DNA from 3 places in the Faecalibacterium sp. AF10-46 genome. Region 3 is predicted to be linked to each of the others. Evidence: predicted binding sites of a transcription regulator. Region 3 holds the regulator's gene; each other region holds the start of a gene.

Region 1 (6,498 bases), on a different contig from region 3:
CTCTGCACGCGCAGCTGGTTCAGGGTGTTGGGCGCGGCGGCAGCGATCATATCAATATTCACGCTGCCGGCCAGCACGCGGCCATGCTGGTGGTCGGTGTGGTTGCCGCCGATCTCGGTGCGGCCGGGGGCACTGTAAAGGCCAGCTTCAGCATGGGGGCCAAAGGTGGCATCCAGACCATTCAGAACAGCTTCGTAGCGGGCAGCCTGTGCAGGAGTTTCTTCGGGCGCACAGCAGTAAAGTGCTGCCAGCCGGGCAGCGTGAGCGCCGCTGGAAAGCTCCTGCTTCCATGCGGAAACAGATTTCATCATAGGATAATCCTCCTTTTGAGCGGGTTGGAACTGCAGTGCAGAGCCGCATACAGGATGCTCTGCACACTTCTGTCCTTATCATATAAAATCCGGACAGAAAAAACCATGTGTTATTGTTGCATCTGGATGAAAAGTTGCAAAAAGACTGAAATTGGCGCACAGAGTGGAATTTGACGGTTGAAATAAAATTAGATATAAAACGGAAAAACCATTGGCAAAAATGCCTGCAAATCCGCGGTTTTGCGTGGGACGGACGAGGCCTGCACAACATGGAGATTTGCGCTTTGAAAAAACAGGGAAAAAGCTCATGGGCCTTTTCCCTGTTTCCGAAAATATTATTTTGTAAACTCGTTTCCGGTCAGGCCGTCCATGTTCAGCATCCCTTCCAGCGCGGCCACATCTGCCGAAACGTCCAGTGCGTCGGACTGGAACAGCTTGTCCAGCTGATTTTCAAAGGCGGTCACCATCAGGTCCATGCTGCGCTCGATGTTCTTTTTGGCATCGGCGATGTTTTCCCCCTGCACATCCTGCGCAGGAAGGCTGGCGTAAGTGTTCAGCAGCTTGAGGGCGGTGGGCAGATAGTAGTCCATGAATTTCTGCAGCTGAGCCTTTTTGCCGGGGTCCTGCTTTGCCAGCTCAAAGATGCGGGCACTGACCGCTTCCAGACGGCTGATCTTGGTGGTCATCACGGGGTCCGGGATGGCATCGTTGACCTGCCGCAGCTGTTGCAGAATTGCGGTATATTGGTCCGCTGGTGCAGGTTCTGGGGCGGGCGCAGGCTTCGGTTTCCGGGGCGGCTGGGGAGCCGCGCCGCGCACTACCAGAGTATTGGTGCGGTTATCAATGTAAGCATCTGCACCGAAGTAACCGTGGGAAATAGCACTTTCCACCACGGTGCGGCCCTTTGCAGCGTCGATGCCCGCGGCAGCAAACAGCTCGTCCAGCGGAATATTGTCGCGGTCGCCTGCGATCTTGTCCAACAGGCGTTCCAGCTTGCGGGTACGATCCATGCGCAGGCCGGTCCACAGTGCGCCGGCTCCGCCAATGGTCGTGGCCAATGCAGGGAGCAGATCGTCGAAGTCCGGAAAGTCGAACAGGCAGTCGATCAGTTCCTCCGCACCGGTAAACAGGAAGATAGCACCCAGAATGGTGCAGATCACGGCAATGGTCTTGTGCCAGTTTTGAGCGTCCTTCTGCTCTTTGGTGGGAACATCGTGGCCGTAGGCTGGCTCGTTTTCCTGCTGGGGGGCCGTCTGCGCAGATGCGGGGCCGAGGTCGGAACGATAGTCTGCCTGCGCCTGTGCAGCAGCCTTTTCCTCTTTTTCGGCGTTTTTATCGATGCTTTTTAAGATGAACAGCAGCACGCCCAGCGGTGCCGACATGGCAAACACAATAAAGATGGCAATGGTGGGAATGTGGGCAAAATAATGTTTTTTGGGCTGCATGAGCAAAAACCTCTCAATTTATCCTGACTGTCCGGCAAAAGAACAGAAAAAGACCGCGTTCCACTCTATTATAGCGGAGCACGGCCTTTTTGTTAAGGGGGAAATATTGATGTGCGTGGAAGCAGCAGGGGAGTAAGTATGCTGCCTGCCGGAAAAAGTTACTTCATCAGGCTGCAGACGGCCTCGGCGTAGGCGGCGGGATCATCCACCGGCAGGCCTTCGATCAGCTGAGCCTGTGCGTACAGCAGAGCACTGTACTTCTTGAGCTTGTCGGTGTCACCGGCCTCCTGTGCGGCCTTGAGCACGGCAAACACGGGGTGGTTGACATTCAGTTCCAGAACCTTATCGCTCTTTACGCCTTCGCTGCCGGGCTGCTTGGACAGCACCTTTTCCATCTCAATGGACAGCGGGCCGTCAGCACTCAGGCACACAGGGTGATCCTTCAGGCGGGTAGAGACCTTGACCTCTTTCACCTTGCCGTCCAGAGCGTCCTTCATGGCATCGAACAGGTTCTTGTTCTCAGCGGTAGCGTCCTCGGCGGCCTTCTTCTCTTCCTCGGTCTCAAGGCCCAGATCACCGCTGTTGACATTCTTGAACTCCACGGTGCCGTCCTTGCCTTCGGCATCCTTGCGGGGATAGGTGCGCAGGATCTGCAGGCAGAACTCATCCACGTCCTCGGTCAGCAGCAGGACGTCATAGCCCTTATCCATGACCAGCTCAGCGGCGGGCAGCTTTGCCAGACGGTCGGTAGAATCACCGGCAGCAAAGTAGATATACTTCTGCTCAGCGGGCATCTTGTCCACATACTCCTGCAGAGTGACCATCTTCTGCTCCTTGGCAGACCAGAACAGCAGCAGGTCGCGCAGCAGCTCGGCGTGCATGCCGTAGTCGGAGTAAGCACCGAACTTGATCTGACGGCCGAACTCTTTCCAGAATTCCTCGTACTTCTCGCGGTCATTGGCCAGCATGGCGTGCAGCTCGTTCTTGATTTTCTTTTCCAGAGCGTTGTGGATCAGCTTGAGCTGGTTGTCCTTCTGCAGCATCTCGCGGCTGATGTTCAGGCTCAGATCCTGACTGTCCACAATGCCCTTGACGAAGCTGAAGTAATCGGGCAGCAGGTCGGCGCACTTCTCCATAATGAGCACGCCGGATGCGTACAGGGCCAGACCCTTTTCATAATCCTTGGTGTAGAAGTCGTAGGGACGGTGGCTGGGCACGAACAGCAGGGCATTATAATTTGCAGTGCCCTCGGTGCGGCTGACGATGACGCGGGCGGGGTCGGTATAATCGCCAAACTTTTCCTTATAGAAGTTCGCGTACTCCTCGTCGGTCACTTCGCTCTTCTGCTTTTTCCAGATGGGCACCATGCTGTTCAGAGTTTCCAGCTCGGTGTAAGTCTCCCACTCGGGCTTATAGTCCTCCGGCTTGGGATCGGGTTCCGGCTTCTGGCGCTCGTGCTGGCGCTCCATCTGGATGGGATAGCGCACATAGTCGCTGTACTTCTTCACGATGGCCACGATGCCGTACTCATCGAGGAAGTTGTCGTAGTGGTCCGTCTCAGTATCCGGCTTGATGTGCAGGATGATCTGGGTGCCTGCAGTGTCCTTCTGGGCGGGGGTCATTTCGTAGCCGTCCACACCGGAGGACTCCCACTGCCATGCTTCATCCGAGCCATAAGCCTTGGAAATGACGGTGACTTTATCGGCTACCATGAAGGAAGAGTAGAAGCCGACACCAAACTGGCCGATGATATCGATGTTCTCGTCCTTGTTATCCTTCTTGAAATCCAGAGAACCGGAGTGAGCAATGGTGCCCAGATTCTGCTCAAGTTCCTCTTTGGTCATGCCGATGCCGTTATCCTCAATGGTCAGGATGCGGTTCTCCTGATCGCGGGTGATGAGGATGCGGAAATCGCCCTTGTTCATGCCCACAGAAGGATCGGTCAGGCTCTTATAATAGAGCTTATCGATGGCATCCGATGCGTTGGAGATCAGCTCGCGCAGGAAAATTTCCTTATTGGTGTAGATGGAGTTGATCATCATATCCATCAGCTTTTTGCTTTCAGCCTGAAATTCTTTCTTAGCCATAATGCAAAACCTCTTTTTATCTGTATTCGATACCAAGCACTCGGAAGAGAATATTACTTTTGAATGCTTAGCACTCGTAACTTTCGAGTGCTAATATACACCGACAAAAAGCAAAAATCAAGAGCTTTCATAAAAAGTTTAAAAAATGGTTCGTTTTGTGCTATAATGAACCGCAAAGGATGCTGTAAAAGGAGGAAATATCATGCAGCTGAAACAGCTGGAACTGGCCGGCGGTGGGACGCTGACCGTTTATCTGCGTGATTGCTGTGAGCGGATGCCGAATGTGATTGATCGGCCATTGGTGCTGGTGGTGCCCGGCGGCGGCTATACCCATGTGAGTGCCCGCGAGGGCGACCCGGTGGCGCTGCAGTTTGCGGCGGCGGGGTACCACACCGCTGTGCTGGACTACGCCATCTGCGAAAAGGCAAAGGACTACATGCCGCTGCGCCAGCTGGCCGAGGCTATCGGTCTTGTGCGGCAGCACGCGGCCCAGTGGCATATCCTGCCGGAAAAAATTGCCGTGTGCGGCTTTTCAGCGGGCGGCCACCTGGCCCTTTCCGGTGCTGTGCTGGACATTCCCGGCGGAGCGGCCCAGCCCCGGCCCAATGCGGTCATTCTGGGCTATCCGGTGGTCACGGCAGGGCAGTATGCCCACTGCGGCAGCTTTGTGCAGCTGGCGGGCAGCACTGACCCGGCGGCACAGCAGGTGTTCGGGCTGGAGGATAAGATCACGCCGCAGATGCCGCCGGTGTTCGTATGGACCACCATGGAGGATGCCGCCGTTCCGGTGGAGAACACCCTGATGCTGGTGAACGCTCTGCACCGGGCGGGTGTGCCCTGCGAGGCGCATCTGTTTGAAAAGGGGGTGCACGGTACCAGCATCAGCACGGCAGAGGTGGACCAGCCCAGCCGCCACCGGCATCACTGGGTGGAACTGGCAGTGGAATGGCTGGGAGACACTTTTGCCTTTTCCGTCTGTTAAGTCTGGATATATTTGAACGAACCTACAAAAAATTCACAATTAAACTGTTGACTTGCATAAGCCTTTGACGTATACTGGTCAGCAGGGACAAACTGAAGGAAGAAGGAAATACCTATGGTTATGGACCCGACTCTGCCGCGCATCTCTGTGCGCGACCTGATGATGCAGGCTTTTCTCACCGGATGGGAGCTTTCGGACAAGACAGTTTCGCAGGACGAATACCTGCAAAGCTCTATTCAGGTGATCGAAATGCTGCAGGTGGAACCGGAAAACCTTTATGCCGAAGAAGGCCTTGGCCTGCCGGACGGCGAAGAGGTGGATCATCTGGACGACTGGCTGCGTGCCGACGGCCAGTGGCTGTACTACGGTGTGGAGGAAGAAAATTTCTTCCTGATCCAGTGGTACCCGGACGAAGCCGCCGCAAAGGCAAAACTGGCCCAGCTGGAAGAACTGGGCGACGGCAAGCAGTATCTGGTAGATTTTTCCCTCAAGCGGGAGAACCCTTCCAGTGCAGAGAACTTCGGTAATTCCAATCCGGTCCAGCTCCGCTCCTGAAAACATCACCTTAAAGCGAAAGGAAATTTTGCAGCATGCAGCTTTCTGAGATCGAGCGCGAACAGCTTTATGCCATCGTAGAAAAATATGATCATCACCCGGATGTGCAGCGGATGCGGGAGTACATCCAGCACGGTTCTGTCACCACCTACCAGCATTGCAAGAATGTGGCGCTGGTGAGCTTTTGGCTCAACCGCCGTCTGCATCTGCACGCTGACGAGACCTCGCTGGCAGTGGGTGCCCTGCTGCATGATTTTTATCTGTACGACTGGCACACCACCGGTACCTTTCACGGCCTGCGCCGCCTGTTTGAGATGCACGGCTTCTCCCATCCGGGTTATGCCTGCGTCAATGCAAAGCGGGTGTTCAGCATTACCAGAAAGGAACAGAGCATCATTGCAAGCCACATGTGGCCGCTGACCTTCCGTCATGTGCCCACCTGCCGCGAAGCAGTCATCGTCTGTCTGGCCGATAAGTACTGCGCTGTGGTAGAAAGCATGTTCCAGCGTTCCCGCGCCGGTGCTGTGGTGGACGGCAGCGTGGACATCGACGGCGAAGAGTGGTAAGCCTGTTTTTACCTTTATCGTTTTATCAATGGACAAAAAAGAACTCCGCACCTCACAGGGCGCGGAGTTCTTTTGTATCTTACAGCTTTTTATAGCCTTCCGGTTCATTGGCAGCAGCGCGGTATTCCATTAAGAATGTGTCCAGCCAGCGGCCGTGACAGTCGCGGGCAATGCGTTCCCGGCGGCCCACTAAGCGAAAGCCGCATTTTGTGTGCAGGGCGCGGCTGGCAGCGTTGTCCTGCAGCACGGTGGACTGCAGTGTCCAGTAGCCGGCCTTTTCTGCCTGATGGCATAGCTCGGTCAGCAGGTGATAGCCAAGGCCATGGCCCCGGAACTGCTCACCCACGTAAATACTCACCTCGGCAACGCCGCGGTAGCACCAGCGCGGGTCCACCCGGCGCAACGCCGTCCACCCGGCAATCACGCCGTCGGCCAGCAGTACCAGTCGGCATTCTTTTGCGTGGGAAGCATCCCACGCAGAATACGGCGGACAGGTGGTCTGAAAAGTGGCATGTTCTGTAGCAATGCCCTCCAAATAAATTCTGGAAACAG
Region 2 (6,498 bases), on a different contig from region 3:
GAGATCTCGTGTGGGTCTGTGACCACCGCAGTGGTACCGTGGGGCAGCACTGCCTGCTCGAAAGCCGGACCACAGAGCATGGAGCTTTCGATGTGGATATGCCCATCGATCAGGCCCGGGCAGACATATTTGCCGTGCAGATCAACTTCTTTCCGGCCATGATACGTACCCACGCCCACGATCGAATTTCCGCTGATGGCAATATCAGCGGTGTCGATCTCATCGGTAAACACATTGACGATTCTTGCATTTTTCAAAACCAGATCGGCCAAAGCATCTCCTCTGCCTGCCGAGATCCGGCGTTTCAGCTCATCAGACTGCATAGAAGCATCTCCTCTCTCTGAAGTTCGATTTTCTCACCTGTGGATCGGTTCTGCCCTTATTCTACCACGCCCTGCCGCTGCGGAAAAGATGTCGGGAAACAAAAATGCCCCCGGAGGGCTTGTTACAGCTCTCCGGGGCCACTTTATGTGCGTTGTGCCTTGGCGCAGACCGTCAGCACTCCACTGCCACCTTGATCACGCCGTCCCGTTTCTTTTCAAACAGCTCGTAGCCCTCTGCGATCCGGCGCAGGGGGTAGGTGTGGGTGATGAGCGGTTCGGTATCGATCTTGCCTTCTGCGATGAGACGCAGCGTTTCTTCACAATCGCAGCCGTCCACGCCGCCGGTCTTAAAGGTGAGGTTTTTGCCGTACATTTCCGGCAGCGGCAGGGTCTGTGCCTTATCGTACAGCGCCACCACCGTCACAACGGCGTTGGGCCGTGCACACTCCCATGCCAGCCGGAAGGTGGAATCTGCCCCTGCCACCTCCAGCACCACATCGGCCCCGCCGTGGTCGCTGTGGGCACGCACAAAGGCGGCGCAGTCCTCCGGCTGCACGGTAAGCACCTGCGGGTAGTGCCGACGGATGAACTGCAGGCGGCTTGCGTCCTTTTCACAGACGATGATGCGCTTGGGGCTGTGCAGCATGACGCACAGCAGCGTGCAGATGCCGGTCGGCCCTGCACCGAGGATCAGCACGGTATCCTCGGGGGTGATTTCCGAGATGCGTGCCGCCCAAAAGCCGGTGGCCAGCACATCGCCCACCAGCAGCGCCTGCCGATCGGTAACGCCGTCAGGGATCTTGTTCAGTCCCTGATCCGCAAAGGGCACCCGGACATACTCGGCCTGCCCGCCGTCGATGCGGCAGCCCAGCGCCCAGCCGCCGTTTTGATCGGTGCAGTTGTTCACAAAGCCTTTTTTGCAGAAAAAGCACTCTCCGCAGAAGGTCTCCACGTTCACCGTCACCCGGTCGCCGGGTTTCACATTGGTCACCGCACTGCCCACTTCTTCCACGATGCCCACCATCTCGTGCCCTACCGTGATGCCGGGCACCGCCCGGGGCACGCTGCCGTGCTTGATGTGCAGGTCGCTGGAGCAGATGCTGGCAAGGGTCACCTTTACAATGGCGTCCCGCTCGTGCTGCAGCACCGGCTTTGGTTTTTCCATCAGGGCAAACGTTCCCTCTGAAACATAGGTATAGGTCAGCATGCTTTTTACCTCCACGCGCTTTGATCTTTCCGAACGGAGTATACCACGCAGCTATGGCAAAGAGCAAGCCGCAAAAGGCCCGCCCTTTGCGGCAGTTCTCCGCCGATCAGATCTTGGGCTGATACTGCATGCTGGACACATTGTAAATGGTAACAAAAGCCTTGGGGTCTTCCCGGTTGATAAAGTTCATCAGCTTCTGATATTCGCTCTTGTCCACGATGGTAATGATCTCGTTGTGCTTTTCCAGATTGTATGCACCGATGGCCTCGTACATGGTCGCACCGCTGTGCAGGTCATGGAGGATGAACTGACGCAGCGCCTCCTCTTTTTCGGTGATGATGCAGACTCGGCGTTTGATGCTGTTATCAAAGATGAAATGGTCCAGCACGATGCCGTTGAAGTAAGTACCGAGGATACTCAGCACCACGGTCTTTTTATCGTAAACCAGGGCCGCGGAAAGCGCCACACACATTCCCGACAGAGACATGGCTTTTCCCAATTCCATGTGCAGGTACTTGTTCATGATCTTTGCCACGATATCCAGCCCGCCGGAGGATGCATTGCGGTTGAACAAAATACTCAGCCCGATGCTGACCACCAGAATATAGCACAGCACGTCCAGCTCCTGACTGCCGGTCATCGAGCCGAACTCCGGGAACAGCTTTTCAAACAGCCCCAGAAACACCGGCAGCAGCACACTGGTGTATACGGTCTTTGCGCCAAATTCTCTGCCGCAGGTAAAGAACCCGATGATGAGAAGCACGACGTTCAGAATCATCGTAATGACCGACAAGGGCAGCGGCACAAAATTGGACAGCACGATGCCAAGGCCGGAAATGCTGCTGACGGATGTATGGCTCGGCACCAGAAAAAAGAAAACGCCCGCCGCAATGATCGCCACCGCCCCGGTCAGGACTGCCGTCTCCCTCAGGACTGCGCCGGTCTTTCCTTTTACATCACTCATCTTTGTCCCCCTAAAGTCAAATTTGTTTCACCGATCTCCTCATCTTTGTCGATGCGGACAAGGAGCTTACCGCCAAAGCGTTTGTATTCCATAGTGAAGTACCTCCATAAATTCTGAAGTTGCTGTTCTCAGTATACCATGTTTTTCCCTTGCGGAAAAGATAGCGAAACAAAAATGGCCCCGGAGGGCTTGTTACAGCTCTCCGGGGCCACTTTATGTGCGTTGTGCCTTGGCGCACACGACCGGCGTTTTACTCGATCTCGATCAGGTTCGGGTTCTCAGGCAAAGCCTTCGTCTGCTGAGGAGCAGGCAGCTCGACGTGCAGGACGCCATCCTCGAACTTTGCGTGGATGTCTTCCTTCTTCACATCGCCCACGTAGAAACTGCGCGCGCAGGTGCCGGAGAAGGATTCGCGCCGCAGGTAGCGGCCCTTCTTATCCTTTTCATCGTTGCTGTGGCTGCGCACTGCCTGAATGGTCAGGTAGCCGTCGTCCAGTTCCATCTGGACATCTTCCTTCTTGCAGCCCGGCAGGTCAACAGCTACTTCGTAGCCATTGTCCGTCTGTTTGACATCGGTCTTCATCATGTTTGCACCACGCTTACCAAAGGCACCACGAGCCTCACGGTTCATAGCACGTTCCAGTGCAGCGTCATTCCAGAACGGATCGAAGAAATCATCGAACAGGTTTTCATGGAAAACAGTCGGCATAAGCATAAATCATTCCTCCAATCCCGGCGTTCGGGTCGGGGCAAAAAATCTGAAGCGTCCATTCAGAAGGGCTTTCCGGGGAGCCTAGCGGCTCTCCTTTTGCCCTTCCTCCTGAGCACGCCACTGTTATAGCACCGTTCATTAGCAGTGTCAATAGAAGAGTGCTAAAATTCATAAAAGAATAATACTTTTATAAAATCCTATGCAATCTTTTCAAAATTCAGTCGCATCATCGCATTTTATATCATCTTGGCAATCATGAAGCACAACAGCTCATACCCTTCCCGGATATCCTCCGGCAGACGTTTCAAAGTCTCGTCCCGCAGTTCCTGCGGCATCCCGTAAAAAGCTTCGGCAATGCCGCCGGTGATGCAGGCAAGGGTGTCGCTGTCGCCGCCCAGAGAGACCGCATTGCGAAGTGCATCCTCAAAACTGACGCTTTCCAGAAAAGCAATGATTGCTTCCGGCACAGTTTCCTGACAGGTCTCCACATGATGATAGGTCGGCCGAATTTCATCGCAGGTACGGTTCAGGTCATAACCGAAGGTCTGCTCCACATACCGCTTGATCTCCGGCTTGCTGTGACCGGTACGAGCCAGAAAAATCACTGCCGCCGTGGCCTGCGCGCCTTTGATGCCCTCCGGGTGGTTGTGGGTGACTTCAGCGGTCACTTTTGCCATTTCCAGCGTTTTGTCCAGCGTATCGAACAGCCAGCCCGCTGCCGACACCCGCATAGCCGAGCCGTTACCGAAACTGCCATAGGGATTCGGATTTTCTGCGTGCAGCCACCGGCGGAACATCCCGCCGTAACCGGCATGGGGATATTCACGGCCCCAGAACCGCATTTCATGCTGCACTGCACAAAATGTTCTCTCCGGCAGACCCTTTCCGTCAATCAGACCAACTGCCACCGCAGCGGTCATGACGGTATCATCGGTGAAGTGCGATTTCTCGCTCAGCAGCGGAAAATCCTTGTGCTTGTAATTGTTGTGGTCAAATTCATAGGGACTGCCCACGATGTCACCCAAAATTGCGCCTAACATAAAACGCCCTCCGTTTTGTGGTGTATCGCTTTCGTTGGCAAAAGGATACCACAAACCGGAGGGCAAAAGGTCAACGGGCAGGCGACAAATCACGCACCCAGCTGTTCCTGATCGTATTCAAACAGCAGCGTATTGACCTGATTGATGTTATAGATTTTGTATTCCAGGCAATACCGCACAATCCAGTCCCGCTTGGAGCCATCCGAAAAGGCATAGCCCGCACTCTTGAGCAGGTCGATGGTTTCATCTTCGGACAGGTGCAGCCCCACCGCAAAGGCCAGCACCGTTTTCTTTTTGGGGTTGTAGTCGCGATTGCACTGAATTTTGGAGAAATGCTGCCGGGAGATGTTGGACTGCTTGTACACGGTGGAGTCCTTCAGCCCCCGCTCGTCAATGAGCCGCAGCAGCCGGGTGGTGAAGCTTTCACCGAGATTATCCATCAGGCTTTCCAGACTGCGGGCTGTCCTGGGTGCCGCGACGGGTGCCGGAACTGCACCTAGCATCGGCACGGCGGCATCTTCTTCCAGAAGCCTCCGCCGCTCTGACAATTCCCTGCGCCGACGGAAAAATCCGTAGCTTTCATTGTTCTGTGCTACATAGTGGTCGTCAATGTACTCCTCCACCGAGGCGAACAGCTTCCGGCTCACGGCCAGCGAGTCCCGGTCGTAGAGCACCAGATACACGGTCAGGTCGTGCTCCATGACGTACTGTGTGATGGTGTCCACCGCAATGCGGAAGGCCTGTTCTTTGGGGTAGCCATAGTTTCCGCTGGACAGCAGCGGAAAGGCCACGCTCTCGCAGTGGTACTCTGCGGCTAATTCCAATGCGGAGTGGTATGCACCGGCTAATTGTTCAGCTTCGCCGAACCCGCCGCCGTGCCACGCTGGGCAGACTGCATGGAAAATATATTTTGCGGGCAGACCGAATGCCGGAGTACACACGGCTCTGCCCAAATCGCAACGGCCGATGGCTTCGCAGGCGGCGGTCAGCTCCTGCTCCCCTGCCGCCTGATAAATGGCACGGCTGGTGCCGCTGCCCTGCAAAAGGTTCCGGTTGGCCGGGTTGACAATGGCATCCGCCGCCACTTTGGTGATGTCATTGCGGATCATCAGAAACGGCATGGTGGTTCCTCCCTCACATGGTTTTCTTCATCCTATCACATCCGGCGGGGCGGTGCAAGGGGTGCTCTTGTTTCCTGTCCGCGCAGCTATTATAATAATAGGTATCGAAAGAAGGTGAGCTTCCTGCACGACATCTGGAATCCATGGCACGGCTGCGTCAAGTGCAGCGAGGGCTGCCAGAACTGCTACATGTATTTTCTCGACCGGATGCGGGACCAGAACGGAGCCGAGATCTACAAAACGAAAAGCGGCTTTTCCTATCCGCTCCAGAAAGACCGCACCGGACACTACAAAATCCAGAGTGGTGAGCAGATCCGGGTCTGCATGACCTCGGATTTCTTCTTGGAAGAAGCCGACCCGTGGCGGGTTGAGGCGTGGGACATCATGCGCCAACGCAGCGATGTGGTGTTTTTTCTGCTCACCAAACGGCCGCAGCGGGTACGGGAGTGCCTGCCGCCGGACTGGGGCAGCGGTTGGGACAACATCTTTTTCAACGTCACCTGTGAAAATCAGCGCCGCGCCGATGAGCGCATTCCCATTCTGTTTGACCTGCCCTTCAAGCACAAGGGCATCATGTGCGCACCCTTCATCGGGCCAGTAAGCATCCGGCAGTACCTTACCGCCGGGCAAATCGAGCAGGTCATCTGCGGCGGCGAAAACTACGATGGTGCCCGCCCCTGCAATTTTGATTGGGTCAAGTCTCTCCGGCAGGAATGCGTGGATGCCAACGTGACCTTCTGCTTTATCGAGACCGGCACCGTGTTCATCAAGGACGGCAGGCGCTACCACCTGCCAAACAAGCAGCTGCAAAGCCGAATGGCCTATAAATCCGGCATGAATTTTCAGGGCAGGCCCATTCATTTTGACCTCGTGGACGACTGGGGCTACCCCATCCCGCAGGAAGATCTCTATGTGCCCCATTTCCGCGCAAACTGCGAGACCTGCGGCAGCAAGTTGATCTGCAACGGCTGCAGCGATTGCGGAAAATGCTTATAAAATAAAGGAGTTCCAGGAATCAATACAAATGAAATTTATGGCTGATCTGATGTGCAATTTCATCCGGCAGCGGGCGGAAACCGATGCAGGTCAGGGTCATGCCCTCTCCGTTTTCATCAAATTCTTCCGGTTCCA
Region 3 (6,498 bases):
CACTGCAGGGCGGTCAGGCAGGGGTACAGCGGCTCCACCCTGCCGCCGCACTGGGCGGCGAACCGGGTGCCAAAGCCGTCGGTGCCGAACTGCGGCCCTGCCTCGCCGCCCATGGCGCAGATGACGGCATCGGCGCGCAGGGTCTCGGTGCTGCCCTCTGCCGTCTCGAACTGCACGGCGTAGCCGCTGCGGCTCTGGCTCAGGGTGCGCACGGTGCAGCCGGTGCGCAGCTGCACATGGTGCTGCGCAAGGTGGTGCTCCAGCAGGGCCAGCACGTCCGCCGCCTGATTGGAGTACGGATACACCCGGCCCGCCTCGTCGGTGCGGGTATAAAGCCCCAGCGCACGGAACCAGCGCAGCGGGTCGGCGGTATTTACGGCATCCAGCAGCGGACGAAGTGCTGCCGGGTCGGCAGTGAAATACAGCTCCGGTGCAATGCCGGTGTTATCCAGATTGCAACGGCCATTGCCGGTGGCAAGCAGCTTTTTGCCCGGCTTCGGGTTGCGCTCCAGCACAATGACCTGTGCAGCGGGGGCACTTTGTGCCGCCGCCAGCGCGGCTGCAAGACCGGCGGCACCGCCGCCCAGAATGAGGATGTTCGGCATCCGGACACCTGCCTTTCTCAGTAGAATTTTAGGATCTGTCTTCATAAGCGGGGTGCTGTGCTTATGAAAACGGCTTTTTGTATCATTGTAGCAGAACCCTGCCGGAAACGCAACGAAGAGGCAGCTTTCCGTGCAGGTCTTTTTGCGCGGAGGCAGCAGGTATAAATGGCCCGGCCTGACAGATACTAGTGCTGCAGGCATTTTTAAGGAAACGGAGGAGCAAAAACATGAAAGCAACAGGAATCGTGCGCCGCATCGACGAGCTGGGCCGGGTGGTGATCCCCAAGGAGATCCGCCGCACCCAGCGCATCCGCCGCGGCGACCCGCTGGAGATCTTCACCACGGGCGACGGCGAGGTGATCTTTAAAAAGTATTCGCCCATTGGCGAGATGAACGCAGTAGCGGCCCAGTATACCGAGGTGCTCAGCAAAAGCTTTGCGCTGACCGCACTGGTGGCCGACCGTGACCGCATCCTTACGGTCAGCGGCTCCGGCCGACGGGAGCTGGCCGACCGCAGCATCAGCCAGCCGCTGGAAAAGCTGATAGACGGCCGCAGGCTGTACCAGAGCGAGGGCATTGCCGAAAAGTGCATCCTGCCCTGCGAGGGCTCGCCCCGAGCAGTGCTGTGCGCCGCACCCATCATTGCGGCGGGCGATGTGACCGGCGTGGTGGCCCTGCTGACCGAAGACCGCACGGCCACGCCGGATGCCGCCCAGCTCAAGGCCGTGAATGTGGCAGCGGCATTTCTGGCAAGGCAGATGGAAGAGTAAAGAACATGCCAGAGCGCTTTCCTTATAATAAGGAGGGCGCTTTCTTCGTTTATGACAGAATTATGAATCTTTTAAAACATTTTTCCAAGGGGCTTGACAGCACCGGAAAATTGGCTATAATGGTCTTAGCACTCAGGAACAAGGAGTGCTAAACAAACAAAGCAAACGCAAAAAGGAGGCAGGCGCTATGACGATGGATGCACGCAAGCAGCGAGTCTTGCAGGCGATCGTGGCGCTGTATGGTCTCGAAGGCGAGCCCGTTGGCAGCAGCGTGCTGGCAAACTACTTTGACATGGCAGTTTCCAGCGCAACGCTTCGCAATGAGATGGCGGCGCTGACAAAGCTGGGCCTGCTGGAGCAGCCCCACACCAGCGCGGGCCGTGTGCCCAGTGCCAAGGGCTACCGTTACTACCTTGATAATCTGCTTGCCGACGATCAGCCGCTGGACCGTGTGACCCGCGCCCGTGTGGATGCGGTGTTCGCAAGCCTCGACCATGAGCCGGAAAAGCTGGCCGCAGGTGCCGCCAGGGCGCTGGCCGCCATCAGCGGCTGCACCGCAGCCGTCAGCACCCCATGTGCCGAAGACCTGTGCATCGCCCACTATGAAGTGGTTCAGGTGGGCCGCAGCGCAGCGGCTGTGCTGGCCGTTACCACGGCCGGTTACGTCCGTACCCGTGTGGCACGGGTGCGCGCCGGTCTTTCCCGCGAGAATGCGGCAGCACTTGCCGCACTGCTGAACCGCAACCTTACCTTTGTAGCGCCGGTGGATCTTTCCACCCGGCTGCTGGCAGAGCTGTGCAGCCAGATCGACCCGGAGCTGGTGCCCGTCATCAGCGCGGCGGCTGCCATCCTGCAGGATTCCGTCAAGCCCCACGTATTTCTGGGCGGCGAGCAGTACCTGCTGGACTGGCCCCAGCTGGACGGCAAGGTGGGCGACATCCTCACACTGCTGAACGACGAGGAGCAGGCCGCTGGCCTGATCGCACCTCCGGCAGAACGCAGTGAGAGCGTGCTGCTGGGCGAGGATCTGGAACCGCAGATCCCGGGCCTGTGCATCGTGAGCGATCGGTATCTGGTGGGCGGAGGCCTGTGGGGCTCCATTGCATTGATCGGCCCCACCCGGATGCCCTTCCAGAAACTGATGCCGCTGCTGCATTACTTTGCAGACCAGCTGGGCGAGGGCATGAGCGGCAAACGAAAAGACACCCCGCAGGCTGCCGTACCGCGGCGGACTGTGATCTATAAGGAGGATCTGGAATGAGCGAAGAAGCAAAAAAGACGGCTCCGGCTCAGGAAGCGGAGCAGCCCGAAACGGCTCCCGAGGAAAAGGCCCAGCAGGCAGCACCCGAACAGGAACCTGCTGCTGAAGCTGCCGACCCGAAGGATGACAAGAAGAAGGATGGCGGCTGGTTCAACAAGAAGGCCCGCGAGCTGGAAGCCGTAAAGGCAAAGCTGGATGCTGCCGAAGCCAACGCCGCACAGGCCAAAGACCAGCTGCTGCGCATGGCAGCGGAGTACGAGAACTACCGCAAGCGCTCCACCCGCGAAGCCGACCAGAAGTTCAACGATGGCATTTCCTTTGCGGTGAACCAGATCATTCCCATTCTGGACACGCTGGAGATGGCGGCCAACGCCCCCACCACCGACGAGAACTACAAAAAGGGCGTGACCATGACGCTGGACAAGGCCGCCAAGGCGCTGGATGCCCTCCATGTGGAGGAGATCGAAGCGCTGGGCAAGCCCTTTGACCCCAACTTCATGAACGCAGTGCAGCAGATCCCCGCCCCGGATGGACAGGAGAGCGGCACCGTGATCACCGTCTACCAGAAGGGCTACAAGCTGGGCGATAAGATCGTCCGCCATGCGACCGTTGTAGTGGCCGAATAACAAAGCAGAAACCCGAAAGGGTTTTGAATATAACATCCGCTTACAAACATTTGAGCATCACATAAACAATAAGATTTGTTCTTTCGAGAGGAGTTTTCATTATGAGTAAGATCATTGGCATCGACCTTGGTACTACCAACAGCTGCGTGGCTGTCATGGAGGGCGGCGAGCCCGTTGTTATCGCAAACTCTGAGGGTGCACGCACCACCCCGTCTGTGGTGGGCTTCACCAAGACCGGCGACCGTCTGGTGGGTCAGGTGGCAAAGCGTCAGGCCATCACCAACCCTGAGAACACCGTTGCTTCCATCAAGCGCTTCATGGGCACCGACCACAAGGTGACCCTGAACGGCAAGGAGTACACTCCCCAGCAGGTCAGCGCTATGATCCTGCAGAAGCTGAAGGCTGATGCCGAGGCTTATCTGGGCGAGCCTGTTACCGAGGCTGTCATTACCGTTCCTGCATACTTCAACGACAGCCAGCGTCAGGCTACCAAGGACGCAGGCACCATTGCAGGCCTGAACGTCAAGCGTATCATCAACGAGCCTACTGCCGCTTCTCTGGCATACGGCATCGATAAGGAAGAAGACCAGAAGATCATGGTCTACGATCTGGGCGGCGGCACCTTCGATGTCTCTATCATCGAGATGGGCGACGGCGTTACCGAAGTTCTGGCCACCAACGGTGATACCCATCTGGGCGGCGATGACTTCGATGAGCGCATCATCAACTGGATGGCAGATGCCTTCCAGACCGAGAACGGCATCGACCTGCGCAAGGACAAGATGGCTGCGCAGCGTCTGAAGGAAGCTGCCGAGAAGGCAAAGATCGAGCTGTCCAGCGCAATGAGCAGCCAGATCAACCTGCCCTTCATCACTGCCGATGCTACCGGCCCCAAGCACTTGGATATGACCCTGACCCGCGCAAAGTTCAACGAGCTGACCGCTGATCTGGTCGATCGCACCATGGGCCCCGTCCGCAAGGCTCTGCAGGATGCAGGTCTGCGTCCCTCTGACCTGAAGAAGGTCCTGATGGTCGGCGGTTCCACCCGTATCCCCGCTGTCTACGATGCAGTCAAGAAGGAACTGAACTGCGAGCCCTTCAAGGGCATCAACCCCGATGAGTGCGTGGCTGTGGGCGCTGCTATTCAGGGCGGCGTGCTGCAGGGCGATGTCAAGGGCCTGCTGCTGCTGGATGTCACCCCGCTGAGCCTGGGCATTGAAACTCTGGGCGGCGTGTGCACCAAGATCATCGACCGCAATACCACCATCCCCACCCACAAGAGTCAGGTGTTCTCCACCGCTGCAGACAACCAGCCCTCTGTTGAGGTCAACGTTCTGCAGGGCGAGCGTGAGTTCGCACGCGACAACAAGAGCCTGGGTGTCTTCCATCTGGACGGCATCGCTCCGGCTCCCCGTGGTGTGCCTCAGATCGAAGTTACCTTCGATATCGATGCAAACGGCATCGTGAAGGTCAGCGCAAAGGATCTGGGCACCGGCAAGGAGCAGAACATCACCATTACCGCTTCCACCAACATGTCCAAGGAGGACATCGACAAGGCTGTGAAGGAAGCTGAGCAGTTTGCTGCCGACGATAAGAAGAAGCGTGAAGAGGTCGATATCCGCAACGGTGCCGACCAGATGGTGTTCCAGACCGAGAAGATGCTGAAGGAGAACGGCGACAAGCTGCCCGCCGACGTGAAGAGCGAGGCCGAGAGCAAGCTGGCCGACCTGAAGACCGCTGTTCAGTCCGGCAACGTGGACGACATCAAGGCAAAGCAGGAAGCTCTGAGCCAGGTGTTCGAGAAGATGTATCAGGCAGCCGCTGCCGCACAGCAGGCCGCCGGTGCACAGCCCGGCCCCGATGCAGGTGCAAACAACCAGCAGAAGCCGGGTGATGACGGCGTTGTGGATGCCGACTTCAAGGAAGTCTGATAAAAAACACAGCAGTGTGTGCCCGGCCAAACCGGCGGACGCACGCGTGGAATAGCAAAAGCCGCTCCGGTTTTGCCGGAGCGGCTCTTGCTGGTTATAGAGCGAGGAACCAACCGGGGCGTTTCCCGGATCAAACGTTCCCGGAGAGGTGAGTGGATATGGCACAGGAAAAGCGTGATTACTACGAAGTGCTGGGGGTATCCAAGACTGCGACCGATGCCGAGATCAAAAAGGCATACCGCAAACTTGCAATGAAATACCACCCGGACTATAACCCCGGCGATAAGGACGCCGAGGAAAAGTTCAAGGAAGTAAACGAAGCAAACGAGGTGCTTTCGGACCCGAAAAAGCGCCAGCTGTACGACCAGTACGGTTTTGCAGGCGTTGACCCTGCCTATGCAGCACAGAACGGCGGCGGCCCCGGTGCGGGCGGCTTTGGCGGTTTTGGCGGCGACGGCGTGGATCTGGGCGACATCTTCGGCGATATCTTTGGCGGCGGCTTCGGCGGCTTTGGCGGTTCGTCCCGTCGGGCCAATCCCAACGCCCCACGCAAGGGTCAGGACATTCGCGTGCGCATCACTCTGAGCTTTGACGAGGCCGTGCATGGCTGCAAGAAGAACATCACCATCACCCGCCAGCAGGAGTGCACCGAGTGCCACGGCAGCGGCTGTGCCGCCGGTTCCAGCCCCGAGACCTGCCCGGACTGCGGCGGCCGCGGCTTCGTGATCCGTCAGCAGCGCACCCCCTTTGGCGTGATGCAGACCCAGCAGCCCTGCTCCCGCTGTGGCGGCAAGGGCAGGCTGGTCAAGAATCCCTGCAAGGTCTGCCATGGCAGCGGCAAGGTGGCTGCTAAAAAGACGCTGGAGGTGTCCATCCCCATGGGCATCGACGACGACCAGAGCTTTGCACTGCGCGGCATGGGCGATGCCGGTGCAAACGGCGGTCCTGCCGGTGATGTGATCGTCATGGTCACCGTGCGCCCCAGCGAGGTGTTCCAGCGCGACGGCTACGATGTGTGGGTCACCGTGCCCATCACCTTCAGTCAGGCTGTGCTGGGCGACACCGTGCAGGTGCCCTCCATTGACGGCAAGGTGGAGTACACCGTGCCCGAGGGCACCCAGAGCGGCACCACCTTCCGCCTGCGCGGCAAGGGCATCCAGTACCTGAATGGCCGCGGCCGCGGTGATATGTACGTCAAGTGCGAGGTGGAGATCCCCAAGAAGCTGAACAAGACCCAGCGGGAGGCCCTGAAGAAGTTCGAAGGCACCCTGAAAGAAGAAAACTACGAAAAGCGCAAGGGCTTCT

Evidence for each region. The regulator HrcA, encoded in region 3, represses chaperone genes, less so after heat shock. The targets are predictions, from matches to a motif close to TGTTAGCACTCNNNNNNNNNGAGTGCTAACA.
Region 1: a site for HrcA is predicted at 3,909-3,939, ahead of htpG (molecular chaperone HtpG). Genes of this name have one in related genera too.
Region 2: a site for HrcA is predicted at 3,343-3,373, ahead of DWV57_RS00535 (Hsp20/alpha crystallin family protein). Genes of this name have one in related genera too.

The regions. Positions count from the first base shown of each region.
Region 1 is NZ_QVGY01000004.1:13,717-20,214, reverse strand. It holds gene DWV57_RS06035 (galactokinase family protein) at 1-311, opposite strand, end outside; gene DWV57_RS06030 (5-bromo-4-chloroindolyl phosphate hydrolysis family protein) at 647-1,756, opposite strand; gene htpG (molecular chaperone HtpG) at 1,915-3,843, opposite strand; gene DWV57_RS06020 (alpha/beta hydrolase) at 4,046-4,825, shown strand; gene DWV57_RS06015 (hypothetical protein) at 4,940-5,380, shown strand; gene DWV57_RS06010 (HD domain-containing protein) at 5,416-5,946, shown strand; gene DWV57_RS06005 (GNAT family N-acetyltransferase) at 6,026-6,498, opposite strand, start outside.
Region 2 is NZ_QVGY01000001.1:99,381-105,878, reverse strand. It holds gene ade (adenine deaminase) at 1-323, opposite strand, end outside; gene DWV57_RS00545 (Zn-dependent alcohol dehydrogenase) at 496-1,530, opposite strand; gene DWV57_RS00540 (YitT family protein) at 1,637-2,494, opposite strand; gene DWV57_RS00535 (Hsp20/alpha crystallin family protein) at 2,745-3,209, opposite strand; gene DWV57_RS00530 (ADP-ribosylglycohydrolase family protein) at 3,443-4,246, opposite strand; gene DWV57_RS00525 (macro domain-containing protein) at 4,336-5,367, opposite strand; gene DWV57_RS00520 (DUF5131 family protein) at 5,482-6,363, shown strand; gene DWV57_RS00515 (aminoacyl-tRNA hydrolase) at 6,383-6,498, opposite strand, start outside.
Region 3 is NZ_QVGY01000002.1:126,695-133,192, forward strand. It holds gene DWV57_RS03820 (aminoacetone oxidase family FAD-binding enzyme) at 1-605, opposite strand, end outside; gene DWV57_RS03825 (stage V sporulation T C-terminal domain-containing protein) at 833-1,375, shown strand; gene hrcA (heat-inducible transcriptional repressor HrcA) at 1,563-2,636, shown strand; gene DWV57_RS03835 (nucleotide exchange factor GrpE) at 2,633-3,262, shown strand; gene dnaK (molecular chaperone DnaK) at 3,364-5,193, shown strand; gene dnaJ (molecular chaperone DnaJ) at 5,352-6,498, shown strand, end outside.